DNA from 4 places in the Halobacillus sp. Marseille-Q1614 genome. Region 2 is predicted to be linked to each of the others. Evidence: riboswitches for the same ligand, from Rfam matches in the RefSeq annotation. Region 2 holds a riboswitch; each other region holds the start of a gene.
The links. A riboswitch is a leader RNA that binds a small molecule or an ion and turns the genes downstream of it on or off. The one in region 2 is predicted to bind cobalamin.

Region 1 (7,840 bases), 680 kb from region 2:
TTTCATTCATAAAAGTGTCTGTACCTGTGGTGAAAATGTCAGGAGCAGGGGCCACTTCTACCCAGACCTCTTTCTTTTCTTCCACTTGTTTTCCTTTGTCTTTTACTTCAGCTAAACGTGTTTCCATGTCTTTCACTAGTTCCTCCGCTTTTTCGGAACTGCCTGTTGCTTTTCCTACAAGACGGATATTGTCATACACAGCCTCGAACGAATTCGCATCATCCACGACTACGACATCGATGCCTGCTTGCTTGAATTGATTCAGGATGTCAGCGTGGTTTTCGTGGTGGTATGGGGATACAAGTACCATGTCAGGCATCATCGACAGAATCTTTTCTGCATTCATTTCCTGGCCTCCGACCTTTTCGATCGATTTTGTCTCTTTAGGATAATTACAGGAATCGGATACACCAATCACTTTATCTCCGTGACCAAGGGCAAAGGCGATCTCGGTATTGCTTGCAAGCACCGATACGATACTTTCCGGTTCAGATTCTATCTCAACCTTCTCTCCCGAGCCATCCTCAATAGTGACAGGGAAGGCTCTACCTGATTCTTCCCCTTGTTTTTCTCCGCTTTCGTTTTCCGTTTCATTTGCACTTTCCTGGTTTTCGCTTCCTTCTTCCGCTGCTCCGCAGCCAAGCATTACAGCCATCATAACTGCCAGAAGGACAGATAATAATAACCCTTTTGATTTACTTACCGTCATCTTTAAAACACTCTCCTCTTTATTAGCAACAAAACACACGCCTGCTCCTGGGGAAAAGGAAAATTAAGCAATAAGAACGGTACGGTATATGTATGAAGACGGTACCTAAAGCTTAACCTTTTCCCCGAAGAATCCGACTTTCTTAAGAACAGCAGGCAGGTCTCCCGGCTTTTTCGTATCACCGTAAGAGCTTTTCCTTCCCGTTTACATGTCCAAGAACCTGCTGTTTAAACTATTTAGTTTTTTTGTATGGTTATATCCTGTGAAATTCACTGAATGGGCCGTCCCTTATTCGTGACTCTGGCAGAATCAAAAGTAGCCATTTCATTCCGCATTCTGACCGCTGCCTCAAGAAGGGGAAATGCAAGTGCTGCCCCGGTTCCTTCCCCAAGCTTCAGCTCAAGATCTAACAGCGGTTCAAGACCTATGTCCTCAAGAGCAATTCGGTGGCCAGGCTCTAGAGATACGTGTCCTGCCATCAGATAATCTTTGATATTGGCATTCAGCCGGCAGGCGACCATCGCACCTGATGTACAGATAAGACCATCGATGATGACAGGAATTCTTGCTTTTCCTGCTGCCAGAATCGCCCCTGAAATGGCAGCAATTTCAAATCCGCCCAGTTTTTTGAGCACGTCGATAGGATCCGTACGGTCAGGGTCACGAAGCCTTACCGCTTCTTCTATAACTGACTTTTTATGGAGCTTCTTATCATCAGATATCCCGGTGCCATAGCCGACTGCCTTCTCGACACTGCATCCAGTCAGCACCGAAACTATGGCACTTGCAGGGGTGGTGTTTCCGATACCCATTTCGCCTAAGATGAGGCATTTTATTCCCCGGGCAATCATCTCTTCCGCAGATTCGATTCCCGCGAGTAAAGCTGCGTGCGCCTGCTGCTTTGTCATCGCATCTGTTTTTAAAAAATTCCGTGTTCCGGCAGCTATTTTCCTGGAAACTAACCGTTCATTCTGTATCTCACTCACTGCGCCTACATCGACCACTTGAAGCTCGGCACCAATCTTCCGGGCAAACACATTGATCGCCGCCCCGCCTTCTAGAAAATTCCGGATCATTTGTACGGTCACTTCCTGTGGAAAAGCAGATACACCTTCTTCTACAATTCCGTGATCCCCGGCAAACACAAGAATTCCAGGCGGGGAAACCGGCGGTGCCTCCTGGCCTGTGATTCCTGATAATCTCACCGCAATGTCCTCAAGCCTCCCTAAGCTTCCCGGCGGCTTAGTCAACGTATCCAAATAGGCTTCTGTTTCTCCCATTCGCTCCTGGTGGATCGGTTCAATCGATTGAATCAGCTTCTGTATTTGTCTATTCATCTCATTCCTCCGGCTGTCATGAATTTATTGATTTGCTCATAAAGCTTCGGGATATCCACAGCTTTTCGTACATGCTCGGCCAGCCGATCAAATTCCTGCTCCTGATGCTCCCGGAACGAAGCTGCCACCGGGAGTGGAGCGAGCCCCTTTTTCTTTCGCACCAAGTTCAAGAATTCGGTCCGGAACTCATCATTATGAAAAATTCCATGAAAATAAGTTCCCATCACATTTCCTTTTTTAGTTCCATCGGTCTGCCCGTCCATGCTTATAAAAACTTCTGCATCCTCCGTGGCAATCGTTGTGCCCATATGGATTTCATAGCCAGTTACAGGGAGAATGCGGCCATTCATTGCGACTGTACCGCTTGAACGGACCGTTGTTTTATTCCTTGCAAGCCTTGTTTCGATCGGGAGCAGTCCCAGCCCCTGAACTTCTTCCAAGCTGGTTTCGACCTGGTGCGGATCCTTCACCCGCATGCCTGACATTTGATAGCCGCCGCAAATCCCGAACACGGATGCTCCTTGCTTTTGAGCCGCAGCAATCGCTTGATCCAGTCCTCTTTCTTTTAGAAAAATGAGATCCTCGATCGTATTTTTACTGCCAGGTAAAATGATCACATCCGGCTGCCTAAGATCCTCACCATCCCTGACAAATCGGATATGACAATCAGGCTCGATAAGGAACGGGTCGATATCGGTGAAATTAGAAATCTTCGGATATTCGATGACGGCAATGTCGATCGATTTGTCATTGTTCTGATTCCGTGTATATTGATTCAGGCTTAGAGAATCTTCAGCGTCGATATGGAGGTCGTTTATGTACGGAATGACCCCGAGCACCGGTTTTCCCGTGTATTCCTCAAACCATTCCAGCCCGGGATCAAGAAGCGTTTTGTCACCGCGGAATTTATTGATGATCACACCAATTACACGAGGGCGGTCTTCTTCCGCGAGCAGCTGGAGCGTCCCTACCAGACTGGCGAACACCCCGCCTTTATCAATGTCCCCGACCAGGATGACAGGCGCATCTGCCATTTGGGCTACGCTCATATTAACGAGCTCGCGGTCGTTCAGGTTAACCTCAGCCGGACTGCCGGCCCCTTCGATAACAATCCGATCATAAGTTCCAGCAAGACGGAAGTAAGACTCTGTGATCACTCTTTTGGCTGTTTCATAAAAATCAGAACGGTAGGTACTGGCTTTCATGTTCGACACCGGTTTTCCATGGATGACGATCTGGGCATCAAGGTCACGGTTCGGCTTGATCAAGATCGGATTCATGTCGGTAACAGCCGGAATCCCGGCTGCTTCGACCTGAACCCCCTGGGCACGTCCGATCTCTTTTCCGTCTACGGTTATGTAGGAATTCAAGGCCATATTCTGAGACTTATAGGGTGCCGTCTGATAGCCATCCTCGGTAAATATCCGGCACAAAGCGGTGACGAGAATGCTTTTGCCTGCATCGGAATGGGTACCTTGGACCATGAGGGGAACTGCCTTTTTATCAACCATTACGCTGTTCCTCCTTGCATTTCTGCAAAAAGTTCTTCAATACAAGTGGGTTAGAAGCAAAATGGATATGCGTATAACCAGCAATGACATTTTTATAAAGAAACCCTTCTTCTCCTGTTCCAAACCGGCTGCTCACACGATATGCACCAGGCAGTTCTACAGCCGGCTTGAAGGTGGAATAATGGAACTCATGCCCGCGGACTTCCATTCCATCATTAAACAAATAGTTGTTCTCAAGACCAGAAATCTCCCGGTAGCCCAGCGCTGCAAGTTTCGCCTGCATCTCCGTTTTCCCCTTAAGCACTCCTGCCATCGGGTAAGTATTTCCATCGATGGTAGTGATAGATTCGGATAAATACATCAGTCCGCCGCATTCCGCTAAAACCGGCATCCCTTTTTCTATTCGTTCTGCAATTGAATGCTTCACCTCATTATTTTCCGCCAGCTTTTCAGCAAACTGTTCCGGAAAGCCGCCGCCCAAATACAATCCATCTGCTTCAGAAGGAAGCACTTCTCCCTTTACGGGAGAGAAGTATAGAATTTCTGCTCCATAAGCCTCGATTAGCTCAAGATTTTCCGGGTAATAGAAATTAAAGGCTTCATCACGGGCTACCGCTACCTTAACGTCAATCGATGCCTTTCGTTGGAACAAGGACGGCTCAGCATTCAATGGAGGACGCTTACTGATTTGATAAATTCGTTCAACGTCGATGGTCTCCGCCACCGCATCCCCCAGCTGCGCCAGCTGCTCATCCAGTTCCCCTCGCTCGATCGAAGGCACCAGCCCGAGGTGCCGCTCAGGCATCTCGATGTTTTTGTTTTTTAACAGATAGCCACAGACTGGTATGCCGCATTCCTGTTCCACGGCTTCCTTAATCAGCTCGTAATGTCCTTTGCTTCCGACTTTATTAGCGATAACACCGGCAATGTTAACCTCAGGATCCAGCACCTGGAATCCTTTGACGATGGCAGCAGCGCTTCGTGCCATTGCAGAGCAGTCGACAATCAGAAACGTCGGTGCATCCAAAACGACACTCAGCTCTGCTGTCGATCCTTGATTGGAAGTCGGCGACTTTCCATCATAAAAGCCCATGACACCCTCGATAATGGAAATGTCCGCCCCCTCACTGCCCTTGACATAAACTTCTTTTACGACTTCTTTAGGAAGCATCCAGCTATCCAGGTTGCGTGAAGGCCGGTTGGTTACAGCAGTATGATAAGAGGGATCAATGTAGTCGGGACCGCATTTGAAGCCCTGGACCGTGAACCCTTTTTTCATGAAGGCCGCCATCAAGCCGATCGTAATGCTTGTCTTGCCGACACCACTGGATACTCCTGCAAGAACGAGACGGCGGGAAGTCAAAACTCAACACCACGCACGGCTGGAATTCCTTCATCATAATAATGCTTTTCAACATTAATGACAGAGACCAGATCAGCCGCTTCCTTCACCTCTTCCGCAGCGTTCCTTCCAGTGATCACAAGATGGACATGCTCCGGCCTATTGTTGATCAGTTCAATCACTTCATCAAGCGGCAGCACATCATCGACTGGAAAAGAATCAATCGCAAGGGCATTGTTTAGTTCATCGAGGATGACCACATCATAGTCCCCGGACATGACCGTTTCTTTGGCGACAGCCCAGGCCTTCTTTAAGGCTGCCCGGTGGATTTCCGGTGTTTTCGTCCAGGTGAACCCTTCGCCAAGCTGCACAATTTCAGCCCCCAGCTTCTGCAGGGATTTTCTTTCCCCATATGGACGCCTCGGTGATTTGATGAATTGCAGCATTTTCACCGTTTGATCATGTCCTAATGCGCGGACAGCAAGCCCCGTCGCAGCTGTCGTCTTTCCTTTACCATTTCCGGTAAAAACGAGTGTCAATCCCTGTTTCTTTTTCATAGAATCTCCTCCTGTATCCATAACGATATATAAACATAAAAAAACACCTTCCTAAAAGGAAAGGTGTTTATCTAAATAGGCAGAATATAAACCACAGGTATTCCACGTACTTAAAAGCCCCTTTCCTCGAAGGGTGAACTTTCTCAGCAAACAGGCAGGCATCCTGACTTACATTCTAAAACCTTAGAATGCTTACAGTGGCGGGACCCTGTTGGACTTTCACCAACTTCCCCCTTTTACCTTAAAAGCTTCCCTTTTAGGACCTGTTTGGTGCTATTAAATTAACCTTATTGTAGACGAACACGAACATAATGTAAACCAGACATTTTTTTGTCAGGACTTTTTGTTAACACAAAAGAAAAAGAATTCAGCCCCCTGAACCGACAGTAATAGAGCCATTTAAATTACATCATTAAAATCGAAAAATATTTAACCGTTTTACAAAGGAGATAAAGACTATTATAATGAACAAAACTTCCATAATAAAGAAGGGATACATTGAATTACCATAGGGATAAAATATGTTCTACATGTAGAAAGAAAAAGTCATCTTATCACTTTATAGGTAAAGGACAAGACTTTTTAAATTGCCAGTCTTGTCGTGATATGAAGAAGAAAAAACGTCAAAAAGCAAGACAGCAGTTTTTGAACGAAGGAAGAATTAATTTGGATCGTTTATAATTAAATGCCAGTTTACTAGAACGATAAAACTGCTCACTACATGAATTACAATCAGTACCTGTATGAATGAACCATATTATGAGAAGGGCCTCCTTTATATCCATTTTTCTTGCATGAACTCATTTATTTAAAAATCAAGCCGATACTATTAATAGGAGGAGGTTTTATCATGAATTTGAAATTCATACTGTCTACGGCGGTCGCAGTAGTGGCTTCAGTTCTTGTGATTTTATCTCTATATGAGGAAATAACAGCTGCGATCACGGACGATTGCTCTGGAAACCGTTTTTGCTCTTTTTACGAGCTGAGAGAAGTATATGAGGAAGGGGAAGATTGGGAGATTGAGAAAAGCAGCGCCGGTAATGAACGATGGCTCGTGAGTGCGATCCATGGCGGCGGGATTGAAGAAGCGACCTCTACACTAGCCGAGGCAATTGCCGGATCCTCTTATCCCTTTTACTCATTTAAAGGAAGGTTAAAGTCGAATAATTTCAGCAACTTACACATCACATCCACCCGTTTCGATGAACCGGAGGCTCTAGAGATGGTTGCTAATGCTGAATATCATATTTCCATTCACGGTTCAGCCGGAGATGAGCCAAAAACAATGATCGGTGGGCTGGACAAAGATATGAAGGAAATCGTGAGTCGGCATTTAGAGGAAAATGGGTTTGAAGTAGCTGTAACTCCTGAGCACCTTAACGGCGATCACCCTGACAATTTCACAAACAAAACAAAAACAGAACGAGGCGTGCAGCTGGAGATTACAAGAGCACAGAGAAAAGCATTTTTTAAAAACGGAGATATCAGCTTTTCCTCTCGCAACAACTCCTCCAATCAAACGGAAGAGTTCAAAATATATGTAGAAGCTATCCAATCATCAATGAAAGAATATGAATAAATGCAGATGCGGCTTCCTGCTACATTCGTCAACAAGTCACTAAATTGAATGGTTTACCGCTATGTATACACATAAGAAAAACCCTTGCAGGGCAAGGGTTTTGAGAGTGGAGCATAGCGGGCTCGAACCGCTGACCTCTACACTGCCAGTGTAGCGCTCTCCCAGCTGAGCTAATGCCCCATATGTGAACCGACAAGGATTATTATAGCGTCTTTTCCATTAAGTTTCAATACTTTTTTACATGACTAATTTCCTTAATGTGACTGGGTGTTTCGTAGGGTTATGGTCAAGATGGGCTCCTTTTCGTTTAAGCCCTTTTTACATCGGGTATCCGTCAGACTATAAAGGAGGATGTTCGAATGGAACCAAAATATAAAATTTTTCATGATGATGAAGCACTCAGTGAATCAATCGAGACCCTGAAATCAGGCGGAGTAAGTGAAAAAGATATTTATGTTCTTGCCTACGATAACTCTCACTTAAGACGCACGAAGCGGAGAACAGACGCTAATAAGATTGGTGTCCGGGTTACTGGAGTTGGTACCGCTACGAAGAACATATTTAGAAACAAAAGTGATAAGCTGGTCTCCAAAATGAAGAAGATCGGCTTTGACCAGGCAAAGGCACAGCGTATTGAAAAAGAGCTCAACAAAGGAAAGTCCCTGCTGGTCGTGAGAAACGAAGACGCTGTAAAATTTTAAATTCTATAAGTACAGAAGTCCCCCAGAGAATATCTGAGGGACTTTTTAATTTATGCCGGAGCTTTTATTTTCTGCTCAATTAAGTTCTTTAACAGCTGCAT
Region 2 (7,840 bases):
TTGGAAAGGACAGAATCAAGAGGGGCTCATATACGGGCAGATTACCCGACAGAATCAGAAAAATGGTCCAGTCTATCAATCAATTGGGAAGGCGGATCGTTAAAGCCGTCTATAGAAAAGAAAAGGTCTGGGCATGAAAGGAACAGATACGATGAACCCGTTATTAATTAATGAAAAGCTGAGAAGTTTTTTTCTAGAGGATGTCGGGACAGGAGATGTAACGACGGAAGCTATTTTTTCCAGCCAACACACGTCTTCGGCAAGAGTGACTGCGAAAAGTGAAGGCTTATTTTGCGGAGGAGAAGTAATTAGAGAGGGATTCCGCCTCTTGGATAGTCAGGCAGAAATAACGATTTTTGTACAAGATGGTGAACTGATAACAAAAGGCCAAATCTTAGCAGAAATAAACGGAAGTACGGCCGCGATTTTAAGTGCTGAGCGCGTAATCCTTAATCTTATCCAGCGATTGAGCGGTATAGCATCGATGACTGCTCGGGCCGCAGCTTTATTGAACGATCCATCTATACGCATTTGTGATACGCGAAAAACAATACCCGGCCTAAGAATGTTTGATAAGTATGCTGTTAAGTGCGGCGGCGGGAGGAGTCATCGTTACGGACTTTATGATGCGGTAATGATTAAAGATAACCATATTTCAGCTGCCGGAAGTATTACCGAAGCGGTGAGGAAGGTAAAAGAATCAGCGGGCCATATGATTAAAATTGAAGTGGAAACGACAAGTGAGAGGGAAGTTAAAGAAGCGGTTGAAGCCGGCGCTGATGTCATCATGTTTGATAACTGCAAACCAGATGATATTAAAAATTGTACAGCTCTCGTCCCTGACGGCATTCAAACGGAGGCATCGGGAAATATAACTCTCAGCAATATAGTTTCATATAAAGGGTGCGGCGTTCATTATATTTCCCTTGGTAGTCTCACACATTCTGTCGAAGCAGCTGATATCAGCCTTTTAATAGAAAGCCCAAAACAGTAATTATTAAATTCAAGATAGAAAGGAAGTCATTACATGAAGGTCTTACAAAGCTTTCAGGCTCATACACTTCCTGAGCATATCCGCTCGATGAGTGAACAGGAGATGAAAAGACGGGTCTGGTCAATAAAAAGAAAGCTCGGAAAACGTCTATATATGCCAGGGCATTATTATCAAAAAGATGAAGTTATTCAATTTGCCGATGCGACCGGGGACTCGCTGCAGCTGGCAAAGGCAGCTGCGAGCAACAAAGAGGCAGAGTATATCGTTTTTTGTGGGGTGCACTTTATGGCAGAAACAGCTGATATACTATCTGCTGAGCATCAAACAGTGCTGCTCCCAGATTTAAGAGCTGGCTGTTCTATGGCTGATATGGCTACTATTCAGCAAGTGGAAAGAGCATGGCCAAAACTCCAGGCGAAGCTGGGAGATAACATTCTGCCAGTCACCTACGTTAATAGTACAGCCGCGATTAAAGCTTTTTGCGGAGAACATAACGGTTCGACCGTAACCTCTTCAAATGCTGCTCAGATGCTTGAATGGGCTTTTACTAAGAAGCAGTGTGTTCTATTTCTGCCTGATCAGCATCTGGGTCGTAATACGGCTTATGACCTTGGGATTTCCCTGAGCCAAATGGCTGTATGGAACCCGTTAAGTGATACGCTTGAATATGAAGGAGAAGCTCATAATATTCGAATGATCTTGTGGAAGGGGCACTGCTCTGTACATGAAAAATTCACCTTAGAAAATATAAAGCAAGTAAAAGCTAATCACCCTGATGTAAATGTAATCGTCCACCCGGAGTGTTCATTCGATGTTGTTCAGTCAGCAGATGAAGCGGGATCGACGAATAAAATTATCGATGTGATTCGACAAGCCCCTGCTGGAACGAAATGGGCCGTTGGAACAGAGATGAACCTAGTAAACCGTATAGCACAGCAGGAAGCTGAAAAAAATGTTTTTTCATTAAATCCTAATATGTGTTCATGCTTAACAATGAACCGAATTGACCTGCCTCATTTGCTATGGTCACTTGAAAGCATTATAGAGGAGGATCCTCACCATATTATAACCGTGGATACAGAGACTAAACAGCTGGCAATGGCTGCCCTGGAAAGAATGTTGTCGCGATAAAAACAGCTCAGGATGGCCGAAGCCACTGAAAAAGTCCTTTCTAATCTAAAAGAGCTGTTAAAGTTTGTTGTTCCGAACCGCTTGTCGGTGGATGCTTGCCGCGGGCACGGCCTGAAGCTAACTTAGTCAAGAAGATCACTTGACCAAGTGGATCTTCGGCTCGCGCTGTTCCCGCAGGCGTCACCACCGAACGCTCATCGTAGAATCAACAGAGCCAATCTATAAAGAGTGATTTTCTTAGATTTTTAAAAGAAAGTCACTCTTTTTTCTTGTACAATGAAAGTAATACATAAAAGTGAGAGATTTGATGTTAGACCGTCCACATTCAAGGTGCGATGGCGAATTTCACAGCTAATGGGAAACAAATCGTGAAACTTATGAAGGAATAAGGGCACAAATCTCTTGAAATTCTACCTTTCACAGATCTTCAGTTTTTCAGTGGCCACGGAGGGCCTGAGCTGTTTTTATTTATTGAGCAGTCTTAATCACCATAAAGAATAAAAAACAGGCCATTCTTCAAGAGAATAACCTGTTAGCGGGAGGATCGCGGATTTATAAATCATCGAATCCATTGTCTTCTGATACTTTCGTGTATTGTCTTGATTTCTGCTCAAAGAAATCGGATTTTCCTTCATCGACTTCTTGATAAGCGCGAATCCATTTTAATGGATTTTCATTATATTCAGGGTATGGCTTGACTGCGCCAAGGAGCTTACAGCGTTTGTTGGCAATATAGCGGATATAATCTTCTAAGTCTTTAATTGGAATCCCTGGAAAACTGCTGCCGATGATATGGTGAGCCCATTTGATTTCCAGTTCCACGGCTTTTTTAAAGGTTTCTGTCGTAAACTCTTCATATTTCTTACGGTCGAGATCAGGATTTTCGTTTAGCGTTTCTTTAAAAATATGGGCAAATAAATTAACGTGGATCTGCTCATCCCGGTTGATGTAGTTAATCATTGTGCTTGTCGAAACCATTTTCTGATTTCTTGCCAGGTTGTAGAAGAAGGCAAAACCGGCATAAAAGAACAAGCCTTCTAACACGACATCATACACGATGGATTTTAAGAAAGAATCAAGGCTTGGATGATCGGCAAATTCTTCATATCCATCAGTGATAAACTGATTTCTTTCTATTAGAATGTCGTCATGCTTCCAGTACTCAAAAATTTTCTCCTGTTCGCCTTGATCGACAAGAGTGGATAATACATAAGAATAAGACTGGTTATGGACAACCTCTTGAAAAGCAAGCACCTGCATTAATGCCGAGAGGCTCGAATCTGTTAAATAGTCTGCGATTTTGCCGGAGTAATCTGTTTGGATAGAATCTAAGAATGCAAGCAGTCCAATGATCTTTTTAAAAGAGTTCTGTTCTTGCTCAGAAAGAGACGGCCACTGTTTCAAGTCATTGCTCATGTTAATTTCACTTGGTATCCAGAAGTTGGCAAGCATCGTTTTATACATTGGGTATGCCCAGGAATAGCGGGTGTTGTCCCAATTCAGCACATTGGAACTTCTGCCATTGACGATCCCGGTAGATGCGTTTGGCGCGTTATGATCCACGAGCTTTCGTTTGTCTAGTATTTGATCCATATTAATTCCTCCTTACGATGAGCAGCTTTCACATTCGTCAAATTCACCCTGGCTTGAAGTAGAGCGGGTGTAGTAAGTCGTTTTTAACCCTGATTTCCATGCGTCCAGGTGGAGAGTAAGCAGCTCTTTTGCTTTAATGGTGTTTTTTACATACAAGTTAAAAGAAATCGACTGGTCCACATATCGCTGACGTGCAGCATTTTGCTTAATGCTCGTATGCTGATCAATGTCATAAGCTGATTTATAATACCAGTAAGTTTCAGGGCTTAGATCGGGAGCTGTGACTGGAATCTTGAAATCTTTCTTTTCTTCGGAATAGAATTTTTTAAATATAGGGTCAATGCTGGCTGTGCTTCCTGCAATAAGAGACGTACTTGAATTAGGGGCAACGGCCATAAGGTAACCATTGCGGATGCCATCACGATGCACCTTATCCTGAAGCTTAGGCCAGTCAAACTTTCCGTGTTGGTCAAACGCCCGTTTAACAAAAAATTGCCCCGTATCCCAGTCTGATCCTTCAAAGAGCGGGTAGCTGCCTTTTTCTTTTGCCAGCTCGCTGCTGGCTACTATCGTGTAATAGGCAATCTCTTCATAAACCTCATTTGTGTAATCGACAGCCTCACCTGACTCCCAGGCTATTTTTTTCTGTGCTAATAGATGCGCCCATCCAAAAGTTCCTAAGCCAATGCCTCTGTAAGACTGGTTCGTCAGCTGTGCCTGCAGGACAGGGATCGTATTTCGCTCGATGACATTGTCGAGCATTCGTACTTGAATCGAAATGAGTCTTTGCAGCACGTTGGCGGGGACGGCTCTGCCTAGATTAATGCTGGACAGATTGCAGACAACAAATTCGCCGGGAGTCTTTATAGTAATGATTTTTCCATCTTCGACCCGCTGTTCTTCCTGCGTTGTCGGACTCTGGTTTTGGGTGATTTCTGTGCAGAGATTGCTGCAGTAGATCATGCCTTTATGAGAATTTGGGTTCATTCGGTTTACTTCATCACGGTAAAACATGTATGGCGTACCGGTTTCGAGCTGTCCAATCATAATACGCTTCATGATTTCAATGGCGGGAACCTTTTCCTTTGAAAGGCGGTCCTCCTGAATGCATGCTTCATAGCGGTTCCTAAAGGATCCCAAACCCCGCACTTCATCATAAGAGTCCTCTAATGAAAAACCCATGACGGTTCGAACTTCGTGAGGGTCAAATAAATACCAGTTATCACGGTTCTCGACGGCTTCCATGAACAGATCAGGGATAGAGACGCCTGTAAATAGGTCATGAGTCCGCTGGCGCTCATCGCCATTATTCAGCCGGCTATCTAAGAACGGGAAAATATCTTTATGCCATACATCTAAGTAAACCGCTACAGCCCCCTGACGCTGTCCGAGCTGATCAACGCTGACAGCTGTATTGTTAATCTGCTTCATCCAGGGGAGAACTCCGGAGGAAACCCCCTTAAATCCGCGGATATCACTGCCGCGGCTGCGGATTTTTCCTAAGTAAACACCAATTCCTCCACCGTGCTTGCTTAAGTTCGCAATATCTGTGTTGCTGTCGTAAATCGATTGGAGGCTGTCATCCACCGTATCTATAAAGCAGGAGCTCAGCTGCCCATACCGCTTCCCGGCATTGGCCAGAGTCGGGGTGGCCACCGTCATATAGAGGCTGCTCAGCGCCCAATAGGATTCTTTAACTAATTTTAAACGATTGGCTTTTGGTTCATCTGCCATCAGAGTCATGGCGATAATCATAAAACGCTCCTGCGGAAGTTCAAAAACTTGGCCAGACTTAGATTTGGCTAAATAGCGGTCTCCGAGCGTTTTCACCCCAATATAAGTAAACAGTCCGTCCCTCTCTGGTACAAGCGCCTCTTCCAACTCATTTACTTCTGCTTCTGAATAGTAATTGAGAAGGGAAGAAGTATAAATATCTTCCTCCATAAGCTGATTCAGCAATTGATAGAACCCGGTATATGGATGTTCGGTTCCGCGATTTTTCATAGCTTCTTCGTACATTTGCTGCAAATGGATCCGGCTCGCTACATACGTCCAGTCCGGCAATGTTTCACTAATTTCTGCAAGGCATTCCAGCACAAGAGTTTTTGCCTGTTCGTTTCTGTTTCCTGGTAAATTCTTTGATTTTTCAATGATTCGATCCAATTCTAAAGAAGGAAAGGAGGCTTTTTGTGTTTCCAGCCATTCCTGCCAAAAAGTCGTTTGAATTGATTGCATATCACCACTCCTTTGTTTTAAAGCTTTTTATCCATAGGCTTTGTTATTGCGGGCGGGGAAGGAATCTTTCGGCACTCCTGCTTAAAAAACGTGCTCACGGAAGCCCTCAGCGATGTAACGAGCGAGGTGGCCCGAAGGTTCTTCCGCTTAAAAGGGAGCGGATTCCTCCTTTTTATGCTGAAAAAGTTTTTAACAAAGTCTGACCATAAAAAAATCCGCTCAATAAATTGAGCGGATGAAACCATGAAACGGAGGAGGTAAGGCTGCCTGCATTCCATCGTTTCATCTTCTCAATCCCCGAAGAAGTAGAAACTCCTGCGAACGAAGACAGGTCTCCTGACTTACACTCGATCCTACTCCGGCCCTTCCCGTGAATGCACAGTGGGTGATCCGTTTCGCGAGTGATTACAGTTGCGGGGGCAGTTCTGGAATTGTACCAGATTCCCTATTAAGCCTAGTGGCATCTTCTATTCGCGGATACTATATATAGTGTTTTTAAAATCAATAATTAGCTTATATTGTGTTATAAGCATAACGAAGTTTAAAATGAAGTGCAACAATTTTATACAAAAATAAGCAGAAAGAATGTGTTTGAAAATAGAGGGAACGATCGACTTATATCGAAAAGTATAGGGAGAAAGGGAGGACGCTAATGAAGTCAGAAAAGGCATTAACAATTAACAAAAAGTGCTGGGATTCAATTGCTCATCATTTTGACGGTAAAGATGCATTACCTGATTACGGGCCTTACAGCCAGAGTGAAGAAGAGCTTCAGCTGCTTGGAAATATTGATAATACGACGGTGCTTGATATAGGTTGTGGAAGCGGGCATTCTTTGGAGTATGTAAGAAATAAACGCGCGCGTGAAGTATGGGGGGTAGACATTTCTGAATCGCAGATCCAGACGGCCAGGACGCTTCTCCCTTATGAGAACGTATCCTTGCATTGCGGCCCGATGGAAGAAAAGGGCACTATTCCAGAAAATTATTTTGACATCGTTTACTCTATTTATGCTTTAGGGTGGACGATGGATTTGAGAACAACCCTGTCGCTCGTATACTCATACTTAAAAGAGGGAGGGATCTTTGTGTTTAGCTGGGAGCATCCTTTTTATCCGACAGTTGATGTCAAAGAAGGAAGAATTGAAGTAACGCAGGCGTATGAACAGTCTCAACATAGGATTTTTGAAAGCTTTAAAGAAGATGGAATTCAAGCTGTGATGAAACGCAGAACATTGAGTACATATATAAATGAACTCATTCAAGCAGGTTTTACGATTGAAAAGCTTATTGAGGGGAGTGGGAGGTCTGAAGCGGAAGCGTCATACTCGCAGAGATATTATTCTTCCTTTAAAGCGAGTAAAGTACCAGCCACTTTTATAATAAAAGTTCGAAAGTAAGGGGAATGAAAGAATGAAATCTTTTAATTGGCATACAGAAGCAGAAAAACAGTGGGATGAACGGGCGGAATTTTGGAATGCCAACAGCCGCAGCATGTGGGACAAAGGCAGCAGGCAAACGATAATTCCTTTTATGGGACGGTTCATTGATAAAGGAATTACCGTTGCAGATTTGGGCTGCGGCGATGGTTATGGCTCTTTTAAGTTGTATCAGGCTGGATATCATGTGACCGGAGTGGATATTTCAGAAGATATGATTCGGCGTGCGAAAAGTCGAGTTGAGGAAGAAACTCTTCAATTCGTCCAAGGTGATTTAGTGGATCTGCCTTTAGCGAATGAAAGCTTTGATGCTGTTATGGCAGTTAACAGTTTAGAGTGGGTGCAAGTGCCTGATGAAGGCTTAAAAGAGATGAAGCGGGTTTTAAAGCCTGGAGGGAAATTGTGCATAGGTATCCTTGGGCCTACAGCCAAACCAAGAGTAAATAGTT
Region 3 (7,840 bases), 1.7 Mb from region 2:
AGCGCTGCAGGAAGACTATGACGTGATTCTTCTTGATTTAATGATGCCTGGAAAAGACGGCATAGAAGTGTGTAAAGAACTGCGGGTAAAAAAAGCCACTCCAGTTATCATGCTTACGGCCAAAGGGGAAGAAGCAAACCGTGTCCAAGGGTTTGAAGTAGGAACTGACGATTATATCGTGAAGCCTTTCAGCCCGCGAGAAGTCGTTCTTCGCGTGAAAGCGCTTTTGCGAAGAGCCTCTTCCACCAAGTTTCTTGAGACGGACACTTCCGCACGAAATGTGCTTATGTTCCCGCATATGACAATTGATAATGATGCACACCGAGTAACAGCAGACGGAGAAGAAGTCGCTCTTACTCCAAAAGAGTATGAACTCTTAAACTATATGGCTCAATCTCCTGATAAAGTATTTGACCGTGAGCAGCTGTTAAAAGAAGTGTGGCAGTACGAGTTCTTTGGCGACCTGCGCACAGTAGATACCCACGTCAAAAGGCTTAGAGAGAAACTGAGTAAAGTATCTTCTAAAGCGGCAGGGATGATTGTGACGGTGTGGGGTGTCGGATATAAGTTTGAGGTTAGTGGAGACTGATGTTCTGGAGAAGTGTTGTAGGAAAATTATGGTTCACCATTTTGTTTTTAGTCTGTTTTGTCCTGTTTATTTTAACGGTGCTTCTGTTAGAATTCTTCGAGAACTACCACGTGTTAGAAGCAGAGAGAGATCTGCTGCAGACGGCCGCCAAAATTTCTGAGGTGGTCTCTCAGTATGAAGAAGACGAGCTCATCCTTTCAATGACAGATTTAATAAAAGATCCATCCAACCAGGTTGTGATTACAGATGAAAATGGCGAAAGCCTGACTTCCGTCTCAAAAGGGGAGAACCTTCCCAACAAAGATTTCGACTGGTTTATGAATGACAGTGAATTAGCCCGCGTCATCGACGAACGTGAAGATGTCATGAAGGTTTCAGGCGATGACGGATCTGGAATGGGGCTGATGGTCGTCGGAACGCCTCTTGAAAATCAAGGCGGAGCGGTGTTCGTTTATGAGTCGCTGGGAACTATAGATGAAACTTCAGACCAGACAACAAAGATTATATTTCTGGGAGCAGGGATCGCAATAATTCTTACGACGATATTTGCCTTCTTTTTATCCACCCGGATAACCTCCCCTTTAATCAAAATGAGAGAAGGGGCCATGGAACTTGCAAAAGGTGAATTTCATACAAAAATTCCTATCTTAACTCATGATGAGATCGGGGAACTGGCGATGGCCTTTAACCGAATGGGACGTCAGCTGAAATATCATATTAATGAACTGAATCATGAAAAAGAACAGCTCTCAGGAATATTGCGATCAATGGCGGACGGCGTATTAACGATGAATCGCCAAGGACAGGTTTTAGTTTCCAACCCTCCGGCCGACCAGTATTTGTACTCCTGGGACTATGAAAATAATGTACCCCTTCCTGTCAAAGAGGAAGGGAAGCGGGAGCTTCCAGATCCGCTGAGGGAAATATTTAATGAAGTTATTAAAAGCGAGCAGGAGCAAATGACCGAAGTGACAGCTCAAGGCCGGACATGGGTCATTATTATGACACCGCTCTATGATCGCATAAAAGTCCGTGGAGCGGTAGCGGTTCTGCGGGATATGACAGATGAGAGACGGCTTGATAAACTGCGTGAAGATTTTATCGCCAATGTATCCCATGAATTGAGAACACCGATTTCAATGCTTCAAGGTTACAGTGAGGCCATTGTTGATGATATTGCTGAGTCTAAGGAAGATAAAAATGAGTTGGCAAAAATCATCCACGATGAATCTCTTAGAATTGGACGGCTCGTTAACGAGCTTCTTGATTTAGCGAGAATGGAAGCAGGACATATGAACCTGAATTTAGAAAAAGTAGACATCAGCATGTTTATTCAAAAAATCGTCCGTAAGTTTAAAGGGATTGGCCAGGAAAAAGGTGTTGATTTACAAATGTCCGGAAATAAGGAACTTCCACCGCTAAATATGGATGCGGACCGGATGGAACAGGTGTTAACCAACCTGATCGATAATGCGATTCGCCATACGGAGCCTGAAGGCACTGTAAACGTAGAGGTACACCTTGATGAGCAGCAGAAAGAATGGCTTATCCGTGTTTCTGACTCTGGACAGGGTATTCCTGAAGAGGACCTGCCTTTTATTTTTGAACGGTTCTATAAAGCCGACAAATCCCGGAAGAGGAACAAGGAGAAGAAAGGAACAGGGTTAGGGTTAGCGATCGCAAAAAATATTGTTGACGCTCATAACGGGAGAATTACGGTTCAAAGTAAAACAGGTGAAGGGACATCCTTTGAAGTCTTTCTGCCCATCCATAAAGAAGATTAGAAAAATAAATTGATAAATAGAGAGGGTTCATGTAATCTAATAATGAACTGAATAGTTAGGTGCTGGTACCGCTTCAGGTATAAAAGGGAATCTGGTGGAAATCCAGAACTGTCCTCGCAACTGTTAGTGTATACGAAAAGGATAAACCACTGTAGCTGTTTAAATGCTATGGGAAGGTCCTGAGTAGAGTGACGCACAAGTCAGTAGACCTGCCGCATCTATCGTTTCAAAGCTTCGGGGATTGAGCATTTGGGCAGCCGGCTGAAAATTTTCTAATGATTATTTTTTAGTAATGTTGTCTTAAGCCTGCTCCTTGGGAGCAGGCTTTTTTGGTACATAAAATGCTTTTATTTCTCTACGTTTAAAAATTGGGAGGGATTTACATGAACTTTGTTTCAAGATGGCTGTTTGTTTTATTATTATCAGCAGGTGTATTAGCAGGTTGTGGAGAAAACGATCAAGCAGAACAACAGGCTGAGAGCAATGAAGAAGAGATCGGTATAGAAATTGAACTGTCAAAGGATAAAGGGGAAGAAACAATTTCTGAGGAAGAGTACATGGTCGAGGAAGGCACAACGTTAATGGAAATTATGGAGAATAATTATGAAATTAAAGAAGAAGGAGGGTTTATCAATAGTATTGACGGGATTCAGGCGAAAGAGGGGGAGCAAAAGGCCTGGCTCTATACGATTAACGGAGAAGATGCTACGGTCGGAGCAAATGAATATGAAGTAGAAGACGGAGACGAAATTAACTTTGATTTTCAAGCGTGGGAATAATCAATTATGAATACTTATAGAATTACGCTGTTATCGATGCTTGCGGCACTTGCTATAGCGGGGAGAATTGCGATGGCCCACCTGCCGAACATCCAGCCGGTTACGGCGATTATTATTATCGCCGGGTTCTGGCTCGGTCCGCTTTCGGCCGTCTTCCTGGCTGTGCTTGTCACTTTTTTATCAAATACGATTTTAGGGATGGGAATGTGGAGCGTATGGCAGATCATTTCCTGGAGTGTAATCGGATTGATGGCAGGCATGATAGGGAAATATATCCCTTCACTTCCTGTTTGGGGGCTGGCGGTATACGGGTTTTTCAGCGGCCTCTTCTATGGATTGATTATATCTGTGACGATGTATACCGTCGGTCAGCCATTTTGGGTCTATTATCTGGCAGGCCTGCCGATGGACGTCAACCACGCAGTAGCTAATGCTGTCTTTATCGGTTTACTTTCTCCTGTTTTAGGAGCACTGTTTGCAAAATACCAAAAACGTCACGCACTGACTTGAAACAGCTGTCTTTAGGCAGCTGTTTTTCTATGGGGTGAGATAGTAAACATTAGGAGGTTCTGATAAAATAAGGAGAGAGGAAAAAGGAGAAGGTTCTTATGGATCGTAAGGATTTGAATAAGGTGGTTTCCGAAAAGTTAAAGCTTATCCGAGTTGAGTCCCATTATACTCAAGGGCAAATGGCGGATCTTATAGGAATTTCCAAAAAAACTCTTATCCAGGTCGAAAAGGAAAGGAGCCTTTTGAGCTGGACATCGACGGTCGCGGTGTGCAGTTTATTTGATCACTGCAGCACTCTGCGTTCAGCGCTTCAAGGTTCTCCCTATGAAACTGTAAAAAATATTACTTTTAATGAATCGCGTTAATAAATCACAGGATGAGCCGGAATTAACATCACATCTGCAAAAAAACAAACCCTCCAGAGACAGAGGGTTTGTCCTTCTATTCAAATTTTAAAGGATCTCCGTCAAAAGGCTCCTCTGCAATCTTAATAGAGTCTGTAGGGCAGCCCTCCAGAGCGTCTTCCATATCTTCCTCCAGAAATTCAGGGACTGTTTCGATCCCCTTATTCTCATCCAATACGACATGAGCTAAACCTTCATCATCGTAATCATATATATCAGGGGCTGCTGCGCCGCAGGCTCCACAGGCAATACATGTATCCTTATCAACCATGGTGTATTTAGGCAAGAAGTAAAACCTCCCTTATTATGTTTGAAGCTCGTGGTGATTCAAAATAAATGAACCTCTAACATATTTATTGTAAAGTGAGAGACGAAAGTTTTCAATACGTATGCTAGATGTTAGAAAAGAGGGCTGATTTTGTTTACATACATTCTTCTCGATTGTATCGAATCCATAAATAAAGAAAGAACCGTCTCGGGCATCTATCACCTCATCCAGGGCAAACGATCGGCCCAGAGTCTTCAGGATGCTAAAGTGTATAGATTAGAACGTTATTTCGGCATCTATCCTGACTTGAAAAGAGCGACATTTCAGAAGGTAATGGAAGATATGGAGCAGCAGCGCTGGATTGCCTTGAGTGACTATGCCGAGCTATTACCAGAAGGAGAACGAGTATTAAAAATGTCTGCTTCAGGCCAGAACCAGTACTTTTCGGGTCTGAGTCATCACCGGCACATAATTACGTTTGAACAGAGGATCCGTCTACTTATTCAGACACTGTCACAGAGTAAACTAAACGATTTTTCTTTTATCCCGATTATTGAAGACGTTTCAGTCCAGCAATGGGTTAAAAACATTTATCAGCTTAAAAATTCAGGCCGTATGCTTGATCAGCTTTTTAAAGAATTATCCGATCTTCTATCAAAGACCGAAAGTCTCGAAGCAGAGCTGTTTACCGGAAGATTAAGCGGTGGAAGAAGAATAGGGAAAACGAGAGCACAGCTTGCGGATCAGTACCATATTCGAGAACAAGACGTAGATATATATATCAAGCACGTGTTTTTCTACTTATTTCACTTGTCGAAACAGGAAATGGAAACGTATCCTGTACTTCATCTCTGCCGTAAGGGACTGGAAGACAGCCGGCTGATTACTCAATCGGCTCAAGTTACATATCAATGGCTTGAAAAAGGCTATTCCCTAGAGGAAGTCGCGCGCTTACGCCGGTTAAAAGAAAGCACGATTCAAGATCATCTCGTAGAAGCAGCTTTGACTATTGAAGATTTTTCCATCGACTCATTTGTTAAACCTTCTGCCCAGGAAGAAATTCTATCGGTGATGGTAAAATTAGGTTCCAACAAACTGAAGCAGCTGTTTGAAGAGCTTGAAGGCTCTTATACTTACTTTCAATTAAGACTCGTTGTAGCTAAGAGCCAGCACAAGAAAGAGAGGAATGAGTCCCATGTGTGAGTCACTTGAAAAAAAGCTGTATCAACATTTTGGCTTTTCTTCATTCCGTCAAGGGCAGCGCGAGATCATCAAAGATGTGTTAGCAGGCAGGGACGTGTTAGGCATTCTTCCTACCGGGGTCGGCAAGTCGCTTTGTTTTCAATTACCTGCAAAATGCTTAAGCGGAACGACGATCGTTATTTCTCCGCTGATTTCATTAATGGTCGATCAAGTCAAACAGTTAAAAGCAAAGGGCTTTAAGGACGCTGTCGCTATTAATAGTTTAATGGATATTAAGCAGCGCAGTTTATCCCTTCAGCACTTACATCGTTATTCATTGATTTATTTATCACCTGAGATGCTCCAGAACCCATGGATGGAAAAGAGATTGAAACAGTTGAAAGTTGATCTTCTGGTCATTGATGAAGCGCACTGTATCTCCCAGTGGGGACACGAGTTCAGAACCGATTATTTAAAAATTGGAGAAGCAGCCGAAAACCTTGGGCATCCTCCTGTCTTAGCATTAAGCGCCACAGCAACACCGGAAGTGCAAAAAGATATTAAACATCAGCTGGGGCTTCCTCTTATGAAAGAGCATATTTACAAAATGGACAAGCCGAACATAAGCCTGTGTGTGGAAAAGTGTGAGGACCCCGAAGAAAAATTAGAACGGATTATGCGTGTATTAAGGGCGCAGACTTCTCCTACAATGATTTATTTCTCAAGCCGGCAGACGGCAGAGGGGGTCACAGAACAACTAAAGCAAAGACTTGACCAGCGCATCGCCTTTTACCATGGAGGAATGGAGCCGATGGACAGGCTGCTTGTACAGCAGCAGTTCATGAATGATCAGCTTGATGTCGTATGCTGCACAAATGCTTTTGGAATGGGTGTAGATAAACCAAATATTCGCAGGGTGATTCACTATCATTTCCCAACACAGCTCGAATCCTATATTCAGGAAATAGGCCGGGCCGGAAGAGATGGTCTCCATTGTGCCAGCCTTGTTTTATACACCCCGACTGATCATCATCTGCCGCTTAGGCTGATCCAAAGTGAATTGCCGGAAGAAGCAGACGTTAATAATCTGTTTCGGTATTTACAGAGTGAAAATGAGCTGAAAGAAAACACTTTAGTAGAGAAACTCGAACTGTCGGAGTCCCAGTGGAATTTTTTGAAATACCAGCTCGAGCAGCATCGTATCAGTAACAATGATCAGTCAGAAGCAAAAGTTATGATTATTGAGCAGCTGAAAGAGCGCTGGTATTATAAAAACCGCAAGTTTAAAGAGATGCTCGATTGGATTCATTACGACGGGTGCCGCCGGGAAAAATTGTACGCCCCTTTTCAGGAAGGTTATAATTCCCCGGAAGTTCCATGCTGTGATTACTGCGGCGCCTCTATAGAGGATCTTTCAGCTGCGTCTTCCCGTGAACCGGCCCTTCAGGAAGAGCAATGGCCTGCTCGGCTTAAGGCTATTTTTCTGCAGGAGCCTTTAAATGGCTAGCCGGCAGGAAGAAATGATCCAGCAGATGACAAAAAAAGAGATAACAGGGCACTTAGCAGTCACACAAACCGTATTGCTGTGTATTGCTCTGCTGTTAAGCTGGTTCTGGTTTGATTCGTTCACCCGTGACTGGCTGGTCTTATTTACTCATGTGAAATGGAATGAATGGATGCTATATGGCATCCTTCCCGGCCTCATCATCATTGCGGTTGACTTACTGCTCATCGCTCTTCTGCCTGAACGTTTTTATGATGACGGCGGAATAAATCAAAAAGTTTTTCAAGGCCAGTCCTATTCTGCTACTTTTCTTCTTACTCTTTGGGTGGCCGTTTGTGAAGAAGTTTTGTTTAGAGGAGTAATCCAAAGCGAGTTTGGTTTCTGGACAGCCAGCATCTTATTTGCGCTCGTCCATTTCCGCTATTTAAAAAAGGTTGTCCTGCTGATATCTGTGCTGCTGGTTAGTTTTTTTATCGGATATATATTTATGGTCACTGAAAACCTCGTGGTAACCATTACCATTCATTTTCTAATAGATTTTGGATTAGCTGTATTGATCTATTCAAGAAAGAAGGAATCTTCCATTGAAAGATAGAAGTCAACCCGCCAAAGAACATCTTCCGTCTCATAAGGGGGAGGATATTTTTCAATTACCTTCCCGAAGCGAAGTTTATCGAGAGAGAAAGAAAAGAAGCATTCAAAGGTTCAGTCTCTTGTGGTTTCGTTTTCTGCTTGTTCTTTTATTTATGATTATCCTCATCGTCATAAGCCAGCCTTACTGGATAGGGTGGATGGATAAACAAAGAGAGCAAATCGAAAA
Region 4 (7,840 bases), 300 kb from region 2:
CAGCTTATCTGCCACGACGGCCAGCATATCCATTGATTTAATTAAAAATGCGGTTAAATCCGGGGAGTCGATCACGTCGGCATTTCGGAAAACCGTACTGTTATCCTGTCCGGAATCGTTGCCGTGATGATATTCGCAAATTCCGTCTCCATTGGAATCTTTATAACGAAAATAGTATCTTACATGGGACTTAATCTGGTCATACATCTGCTCTAACTGCTCAGTCGTTAGTTCGATTCGCTCCATCATTTTTAATACAAAAAATCCTTGAATCGGCGGCTTGCAAAAATTCCAGCGGATCGTTGAATCACTGACGGATCCGGGGATTTGTCCTAGTTCGTCCTGATGATCAAAGAGCAGCTGAAACTGATCCCATGCGAGCTGATTATCAACACCTGCAAGAGCTAAACCGTTAAAGGCGTTGTCCCAGCTCCATACGCCTGGGAAGTTGCTGTTAGACATGTAAACGGCTTTTCTTTTAAGAAGACCTTCTGCATTGGCTGTACAAGTCCAGTTGAGATAAGCCGCTTCTCTTAGTGTCTGCTGATACTTTTCTGGAACTGCCGGCTGTTTTGATAGGAATTTCTCAAAATGGCTGGTACTTTTCTCAAGTGCTTTTTCAAAGCTGTATTCCCGATCGACCGGCACAGCGCCGTTTGTTGGAATATCTTCGATTACACATAAGAAATCACTACTATCGGATTCAATCTGTATGCTGGATAAGTTATCGGCTTTATTGGTGCTGCCGGTCGTGTCCATAAAGACATTTTGCTTTAGAGAAACACAGCCTTTTGGAGCAAAAATCATATATTTCGTCAGGTTTTTGTAGCTGTTGACGATACAGTATTCTTCACCGGGTTTTCCTAGCAGATAATTATATTCAAAATTGTAAACAGGCTGGGTGTCTAAAGAGAGACCGACATTTTTCCCGCTTCCTTTTACAAAAATTCTTCTATCATCTTCAAAGCAGACTTTGATTTCTCCGCCGTCAAAAGAAATGGAAATTTGGAACTCGTTTGCTTCATACTTGTAGGCAACAGGTTCTCCATTTTTTGTAGGAATAATCTTAAGTGAATTCTGGTGCTGCTTAGATTTTCCTCGTACAGCGTTTACATATAAACCATTTTTTTCGGCTTCCTGGCTTTCCTGATAAGTCAGTGCCATATAAGAACCGAAGTGGCTCATTGGGGTCGTTTTTATATCCAAATGACAACACTCCTTGTTTGAAATTTCTTGACAACAATTTATACTGTACTATAATGAACTTGTTTAAACAAGTCATTCAAGTTATTTTGAAAGCGATTTAGAAAGTGGGGGGATTTTTTTATGAGTTTTAAAGAAAACGTTACCAAAATTATAGAAAATGTCGGTGGCGCCAGTAACGTAAACAGTGCAACACACTGTGTGACACGGCTGCGTCTGATGCTTGAAGATGAAAGCGCTGTTGATGTGAAGAAATTGGAAGAAAATGATTTAGTCAAAGGAGTTTTCTCTGCAAGCGGGCAATTTCAGATTATTATCGGACCCGGAACGGTAGAAAAAGTTTATAACGAATTTATGAAGCAGACGGGTGCGGATGAAGTTAGTAAAGATGAGATGAAAAAGAAAAATGCGGAAAAGGGGAATCTTATCCAAAAAGGTGTCCGCGTTCTGGCTGATATCTTTATTCCGATTCTGCCGGCAATTGTAGCGGCAGGTTTGCTGCTCGGGTTAAACAACTTACTGGCAAACCCGGGAATCTTTTTTGATGATCAGTCGCTGTTAGATGTTTATACGGGATGGACAGGTTTTGCTGAATTTATAGCTGTTGTGGCCAACACCGCCTTTACGTTCCTGCCTGTATTGATTACCTGGTCGGCTGCAAGGAAATTTGGCGGAAGCCAGCTGCTCGGGATCGTGCTCGGACTGCTTTTAGTCCACCCGGAGTTAATGTCAGCTTACGCTTATGCTGAGAACCCAGGAGACGTTGAATATTGGAACATGTTTGGCTGGGACGTAGCGAAAATCGGTTACCAGGGACAAGTTCTCCCGGTTATTTTTGCTACATGGCTGTTGGTCTGGGCGGAGAGACATTTGAAGAGCTTTATCCCAGGAAACCTGCAAATGATCTTTGTCGCACCGCTTGCTCTTATTTTTGCCGGACTGCTTACCTTTATCGTCATTGGTCCGATTACAATGACAGGATCTAACTGGATTACAGATGGCATTCTGTATTTGTTTGAAGTATCTCCTGCAATTGCCGGAGGAGTTTATGGATTTATTTCAGCACCTCTTGTTATTACAGGAATGCACCACATCTTCCTAGGAGTAAACCTGCAGATGGCCGGAACACTTGGATATGTTACGCTGTGGCCAGTCAGCGAAACGGCCACGCTTGCGCAAGGCGCAGCTACTTTGACGATGTTCTTCCTTCTTAAACATAATCTAAAACTAAGAGGGGTATCTTTAACAGCAACAATTTCTGCATGGCTCGGGGTTACAGAGCCGGCGATTTACGGGATAAACCTTCGTTTTCGCTATCCTTTCATTGCCGTCATGATCGGAAGCGCAATCGGAAGTGCGTTCATCGCCTTTCAACAAGTAAAAGCTACTTCAGTGGGAGTAGGAGGAGTTCTATCATTCCTTTCTGTCTATCCTGAACACTGGGCTTCTTATTTCATCGGGATGGGAATCACGTTTATCGTTACTGTAGGATTAACATTGTTTTTCTCTAAAGCTAAAATGTTTCACTCTAATAACGAATAGTTTTTTCTGTAAGAGGTTCCTTGCCGGGAGCCTCTTTTAAATAGATTTCAGTAGAATGAACCTATATCTTTTTACAATTTATAGAAATATAATGACTCTAAAGCATTCACTATAGGGAGGATGGCATATGAAAATTAATAATAAATTTAAAATCATCTGGTGGCTGTGTTTATTATTAATCTCTGTTTCTCTCCTTTTATTAAGGTTTGAATCTTTAACATCTGCACGCGCCCAGCCTTTTGATTATTTGATATTCGTACTATTTATCGTACTGGCATTCTTACCTTTTTTTGCAGAGATGAGTTTGTTTGGCCTTACCTTTAAAAAAGAACTGGAAGAAGTGCAGGAGCAGATCGCAACGAGCTTGAATGAAATCAAATTTCTTCTCAATAACACGAACTCCAACAACCTCTATTTTTCAAACGAGTTAAATGAAGAACAGTTAAAAGAACTGAAAGGCTCTATTGTTATGGAAAAGCCCAAACTCTCTGCAACTCAAGTTACGGAAGAAATCAACTCAAAGACGATGAAGCTGTTTAAAATCAGGTATTCGCTTGAGAAAGAACTCAAGCGAATGGCTGCCAGGAAACTGGATCTGCAGCAAGCCAGTATTCCAATTCCAGAAATGGCGAATGTTCTTTTACAGAAAAGAGTGATTGCGCCCGGAGTGAGTGACGGGATAAAAGCTATTGATATAATTACTAGAAAAGCGGTCCATGCTGAAGAAGTGTCTGATAGTGAAATAGATTTTTGTCTTTCTGTGGGCCCTGCTATTATTGATCAATTAAAGGAAAAGGTTTTGAGTTAGAATGGTCCCAAATCAGGAGTTCGTCCGCGAAAAAGGGAGGGCGCTCCTGCGGGGATAGAAAAAAACTTGTAGAAAAACCCGGGGTTTCTCTACAAGCTGAAGCTCCTTGCTTATGCAAGGAGCTTTTTTGGATTTAATTACTTATACATTCTGTTTCACTTTGTTTCTAATATTCTTCGCGGCTTGCACCATATGGGTAAGGGAGGTAACCGTTTCACTGATTCCGCGTGTTTTTAGCCCGCAGTCTGGATTCACCCAAAATTGGCGAGGATGCAGGACTTCTAAAGCACGAAGAATAGATTTTTCCATTTCTACTACAGCCGGAACACGTGGACTATGAATATCGTAGACTCCTAGTCCAATTCCTTTTGCATAGGACTGTTTTTCAAACTCTGCAATCAGTTCTCCGTGACTGCGAGCCGCTTCAATAGAGATGACATCGGCATCCAGTTGGTCGATCGTATCCATAATCTCTCCAAATTCGGAATAGCACATATGCGTGTGGATTTGCGTTTTGTCTTTGACGGGTGAAGTGGCGAGTTTAAAAGCATAAACGGCTTCGTCTAAATAGTCTTGCTGCTTATTTAATTTTAAAGGCAGTCCTTCTCGAAGAGCCGGTTCATCTACTTGAATCATGTGAATGTTGTTTTCCTCTAACCATCTAATTTCTTTCTGCAGCGCTAAAGCGATTTGTTTTGTGACCTCAGATCCCTGGAGGTCTTCTCGGACAAAGGACCAGTTTAAGATTGTGATCGGGCCGGTCAGCATTCCTTTCACCGGTTTGTCTGTCAGCGACTGTGCATAGGAGATTTCTTTAACGGTCATCGGTTCGTTTAAAGCGACATCACCATAAATAATGGGAGGTTTCACGCAGCGGGATCCATAGGATTGGACCCAGCCATATCTGGTGAAAGCGAAGCCGTCAAGCTTTTCACCAAAGAACTCAACCATATCATTCCGTTCAAATTCCCCATGGATGAGAACATCAAGTCCTATTTCTTCCTGCCGCTCGATCCATTCTGCAATATTCGTTTCAATGAAAGCCCCATACTCGTTATCTGACCATTCGCCTCTTCGCCATTTGAGTCGTCCCTGGCGAATTTCCGTCGTCTGTGGAAGACTGCCGATCGTTGTCGTCGGCAATAAAGGAAGCTTGAAAAAATCCTGTTGAATCTTTTGACGAATGGAGAAGGGAGCATTGCGTTCAGGGTTTACTTCCTTCCAAAACTCCACTTCCTTTTGGACTCTTTGATTATTTCGGTCAGCTGAATTCCATAGTTTCTCGATACTCCTTGTCTGCTCTTGTATTTTGTTTTCAATGGTTTTTCTCCCTTTATTTAAACCATCTGTTAAAACAAGCGTTTCTTCTAGTTTTTGGTCAGCAAACGACAGCGTGTCTTTTAACAGGGGATCCAAGTCCTTTTCTGTAGAAACCGTCACAGGTACATGCAGCAGACTGCAGGAAGGCTGGATAATGAGCCGCTCTTTATCTATATCTTCAGTGATTGTTTCAAGCTGTGTAAAGGTTTGGTCTATATCTGCTTTCCAAATGTTACGACCATTAATAACCCCTGCTGCAAGAATTTTATCACTAGGGAAGCCATGCTTTTTCAAGGCGGCTAAATTGGCTCCGTCGTCATGGATAAAATCAAGACCGATGGCGTCTACTGGAAGGGAAACGACTTCTTCATAATCATCTACGGCTTCAAAATAAGTTTGAAGGATGATTTTTACGCTGTTCAGTTCCTGATTAATCGTATGATAGACGTCTTTAAATCGTGTAATATCCTCGTCTGTCAGAGTCGTATTCAGTATAGGTTCATCCATTTGAATCCACTTAGCACCAGCACTTTCAAGCTCTTTTATAACTTGTATGTAGAGGGGGACAAGTTTGTTCAGCAGCTTATTAAAATCTTCCGGTTTGAACCCTTTGGCTAATTTTAAAAATGTAATGGGTCCAAGAATTACCGGTTTTCCAATGATTCCAAGCTTTTGTTTCGCTTCTAGGAAGTAGGGAAGCAGGCGGTTCTTTGTCAGTGCCGGCTCCGTATCCCCATCAATTTCTGGAACAATATAGTGATAGTTAGTATCAAACCATTTTGTCATTTCTGAGGCGACAGCGTCTTTATTACCGCGTGCGATATCAAAGTACTTGTCCAGCGTATCTCTATCTTCTTGCTCCCCAAAGCGTTCAGGGATAAAGCCAAACATGATCGATGTATCAAGCACGTGATCATATAAGCTGAAATCACCAACAGGAATAAGATCAATTCCGATAGCTTTTTGCTTTTTAATATCATTCAGCCGAAGAGATTCCATTTCGGTTAATAATTCATCTTTAGATAAATTGCCTTTCCAATATTGTTCGAGTGTTTTCTTCCATTCCCGCTTTTCACCGATTCTAGGATAACCGATTGTTGAACTAATTGCCTTCGCCATTCTAATTCCTCCCGGGTTCATTTTTAGACCATAAAAAAATCCCTCTTGTCTACAAGAGAGATTGATATAAGCGCATGTTCGCAGTCCGTCTTAAGAAGACAGACTAGTCCTGCTGCGTTACACCTCCCTATTCCTCGTAGGTTGTAGTGTCTGATCTACAGGCAGGTCTCCTGACTTATGATCTTCACATCTCTGCGTCTTCCCAGCGTAAAGCTAGTGACATGTTTGCAGGATGCTCCCATTTACAGTGGCGGGACCGTGCCGGATTTTCACCGGGCTTCCCTTTTAAGTCGACTAACCATAGCCGACACCTAAGTGATCTACGATATGAAGTTATTGGACCGTGTATATAAAAAACCTCTCGAAGTGAGAGGTTTATACACGTACACCCCTCTTATTTTTCAAAGCCTTAGCTTTGCTGGAATTAGCACCTCAATCAACTTTTACAAGCTGATAGGTTGCCGGGTTTCATCGGGCCAGTCCCTCCACCTCTCTAAATAAGAGATTCTATTATTAAGATTACAAGAATACTAGCATGGGAAAATTTTGCTGTCAACATTAGTTTTCCTTGATGAAAGGGAATCCTCGTTAAGGAGTCTGTTGATCTGGTTCGTTCTGCTTATGAATCGATTGAAAGTGCTTGATCGCTACATTTTCAAAAACAGCCTGTCCACCTTCAGAAAACAGCGTAATCCCCTCATCTTCTAGGGGAGGGAAAATTCGTTGAGAATGGGCGACTTTTCCATCATCAATAAATACTTCAATACTCGTTTTATCTACTAGTATTTTTAAATGGACATTCTTTTTAATGCCATCAAATGGGGCTTGGCTCTCCACGTAATCTCCGCTATCATCCGGCTGATCTGTTGACCCGCGATTTACATAAGAGTAGCTGCCTTTTGCAGAAATTCCAACATTGACATTCCGGGTTAGATCGTCTGATTCTCGAAGGCGTAAACCTAAGTTCTCGAGCTCTGACCAGGATACATCGGCTTCAATCTGATAAGCTGTCCCTTTCGATTTCAATGTTTTTGCTCCATCGACCTCGATTTTTTCATAAAAATCCTTCGACTTCGTTAACTTGTCTAAGTTCTCGTTAGGCTGAGAGGTGAGGTGATACGTATTATCCTCACTTTTCTTTAATTCAATTTTACGGACGATAGAATCCAAGCCATTGAAACCTTCATTCATCGTTGGAGTATTATTGGCGTAATCCCAATTATTCATCCATGCTAACGCGTAACGATAGCTTAGCTTATCCTCACTCGTTCCATCGGCAAAGGTAACGCCGCCATACCAATCAAATCCATAGTCCAGCCACTTTGGATTTTCATTGTCGGCGATAAATTCCTGTCCATTATATTCACCGGTCCAGTAGGCATAGGTGTTAGGTTTACCAATCGATTTACCGTTGGCGCTTGCCCCTAGGACCCACTTCAAAGTACCGTCGTCTGCCCGCATCATATAAAGGTCAGGGCATTCGACCAATCCAATATCTTCGGTTTGAAATCCGCCGGTATAGTTCCAGTCTTTTAGATTCTCAGACTCGTAAAAGCCAATTTTTGTGCCTTCCGCCATCAGCAACACCCATTTTTCCGTGTTTTTATCCCAGATGATTTTCGGATCTCTGAAATCTTCCGCGCCAGGGTTAGCCATCACCGGCTCGTCACTATATGAGTTGAACGTTTGGCCTTTATCCGTACTGTACCAAAGGTATTGCTCCTGTTTTCCATTAGCAGAAGGCTGCGTAACGATTGCCACTACAGCATCTTCTCCAAATCCTGCTGTATTGTTTTTATCAACAACAACAGAACCAGACCATGGATCACCGTTTTCATTCGTATACTT

Region 1: it holds a riboswitch for cobalamin, as region 2 does, so the genes downstream of both, HUS26_RS11300 (cob(I)yrinic acid a,c-diamide adenosyltransferase) here and HUS26_RS14520 (ribonucleoside-diphosphate reductase subunit alpha) in region 2, are expected to answer to the same signal.
Region 3: it holds a riboswitch for cobalamin, as region 2 does, so the genes downstream of both, HUS26_RS05870 (DUF4430 domain-containing protein) here and HUS26_RS14520 (ribonucleoside-diphosphate reductase subunit alpha) in region 2, are expected to answer to the same signal.
Region 4: it holds a riboswitch for cobalamin, as region 2 does, so the genes downstream of both, metE (5-methyltetrahydropteroyltriglutamate--homocysteine S-methyltransferase) here and HUS26_RS14520 (ribonucleoside-diphosphate reductase subunit alpha) in region 2, are expected to answer to the same signal.

Annotation. Positions count from the first base shown of each region.
Region 1 is NZ_CADDWH010000001.1:2,233,210-2,241,049, forward strand. It holds gene HUS26_RS11280 (ABC transporter substrate-binding protein) at 1-709, opposite strand, end outside; gene cobT (nicotinate-nucleotide--dimethylbenzimidazole phosphoribosyltransferase) at 979-2,046, opposite strand; gene HUS26_RS11290 (cobyric acid synthase) at 2,043-3,557, opposite strand; gene HUS26_RS11295 (cobyrinate a,c-diamide synthase) at 3,550-4,920, opposite strand; gene HUS26_RS11300 (cob(I)yrinic acid a,c-diamide adenosyltransferase) at 4,917-5,456, opposite strand; cobalamin riboswitch at 5,592-5,738, opposite strand; gene HUS26_RS11305 (poly-gamma-glutamate hydrolase family protein) at 6,307-7,038, shown strand; tRNA gene HUS26_RS11310 (tRNA-Ala) at 7,146-7,218, opposite strand; gene HUS26_RS11315 (general stress protein) at 7,398-7,739, shown strand; gene pabA (aminodeoxychorismate/anthranilate synthase component II) at 7,790-7,840, opposite strand, start outside.
Region 2 is NZ_CADDWH010000001.1:2,909,125-2,916,964, reverse strand. It holds gene nadB (L-aspartate oxidase) at 1-171, shown strand, start outside; gene nadC (carboxylating nicotinate-nucleotide diphosphorylase) at 152-994, shown strand; gene nadA (quinolinate synthase NadA) at 1,028-2,125, shown strand; gene HUS26_RS14530 (hypothetical protein) at 2,166-2,312, opposite strand; gene HUS26_RS14525 (ribonucleotide-diphosphate reductase subunit beta) at 2,678-3,718, opposite strand; gene HUS26_RS14520 (ribonucleoside-diphosphate reductase subunit alpha) at 3,731-5,953, opposite strand; cobalamin riboswitch at 6,262-6,436, opposite strand; gene HUS26_RS14515 (class I SAM-dependent methyltransferase) at 6,606-7,352, shown strand; gene HUS26_RS14510 (class I SAM-dependent methyltransferase) at 7,366-7,840, shown strand, end outside.
Region 3 is NZ_CADDWH010000001.1:1,173,868-1,181,707, forward strand. It holds gene HUS26_RS05860 (response regulator transcription factor) at 1-589, shown strand, start outside; gene HUS26_RS05865 (ATP-binding protein) at 589-2,373, shown strand; cobalamin riboswitch at 2,420-2,605, shown strand; gene HUS26_RS05870 (DUF4430 domain-containing protein) at 2,757-3,152, shown strand; gene HUS26_RS05875 (ECF transporter S component) at 3,159-3,662, shown strand; gene HUS26_RS05880 (helix-turn-helix transcriptional regulator) at 3,761-4,027, shown strand; gene HUS26_RS05885 (ferredoxin) at 4,104-4,352, opposite strand; gene HUS26_RS05890 (helix-turn-helix domain-containing protein) at 4,485-5,537, shown strand; gene HUS26_RS05895 (ATP-dependent DNA helicase RecQ) at 5,530-7,023, shown strand; gene HUS26_RS05900 (type II CAAX endopeptidase family protein) at 7,016-7,615, shown strand; gene HUS26_RS05905 (hypothetical protein) at 7,605-7,840, shown strand, end outside.
Region 4 is NZ_CADDWH010000001.1:2,605,583-2,613,422, reverse strand. It holds gene HUS26_RS13060 (amylo-alpha-1,6-glucosidase) at 1-1,206, opposite strand, end outside; gene HUS26_RS13055 (PTS transporter subunit EIIC) at 1,327-2,745, shown strand; gene HUS26_RS13050 (hypothetical protein) at 2,873-3,553, shown strand; gene metE (5-methyltetrahydropteroyltriglutamate--homocysteine S-methyltransferase) at 3,695-5,992, opposite strand; cobalamin riboswitch at 6,135-6,322, opposite strand; SAM riboswitch class I at 6,384-6,496, opposite strand; gene HUS26_RS13040 (glycoside hydrolase family 32 protein) at 6,581-7,840, opposite strand, start outside.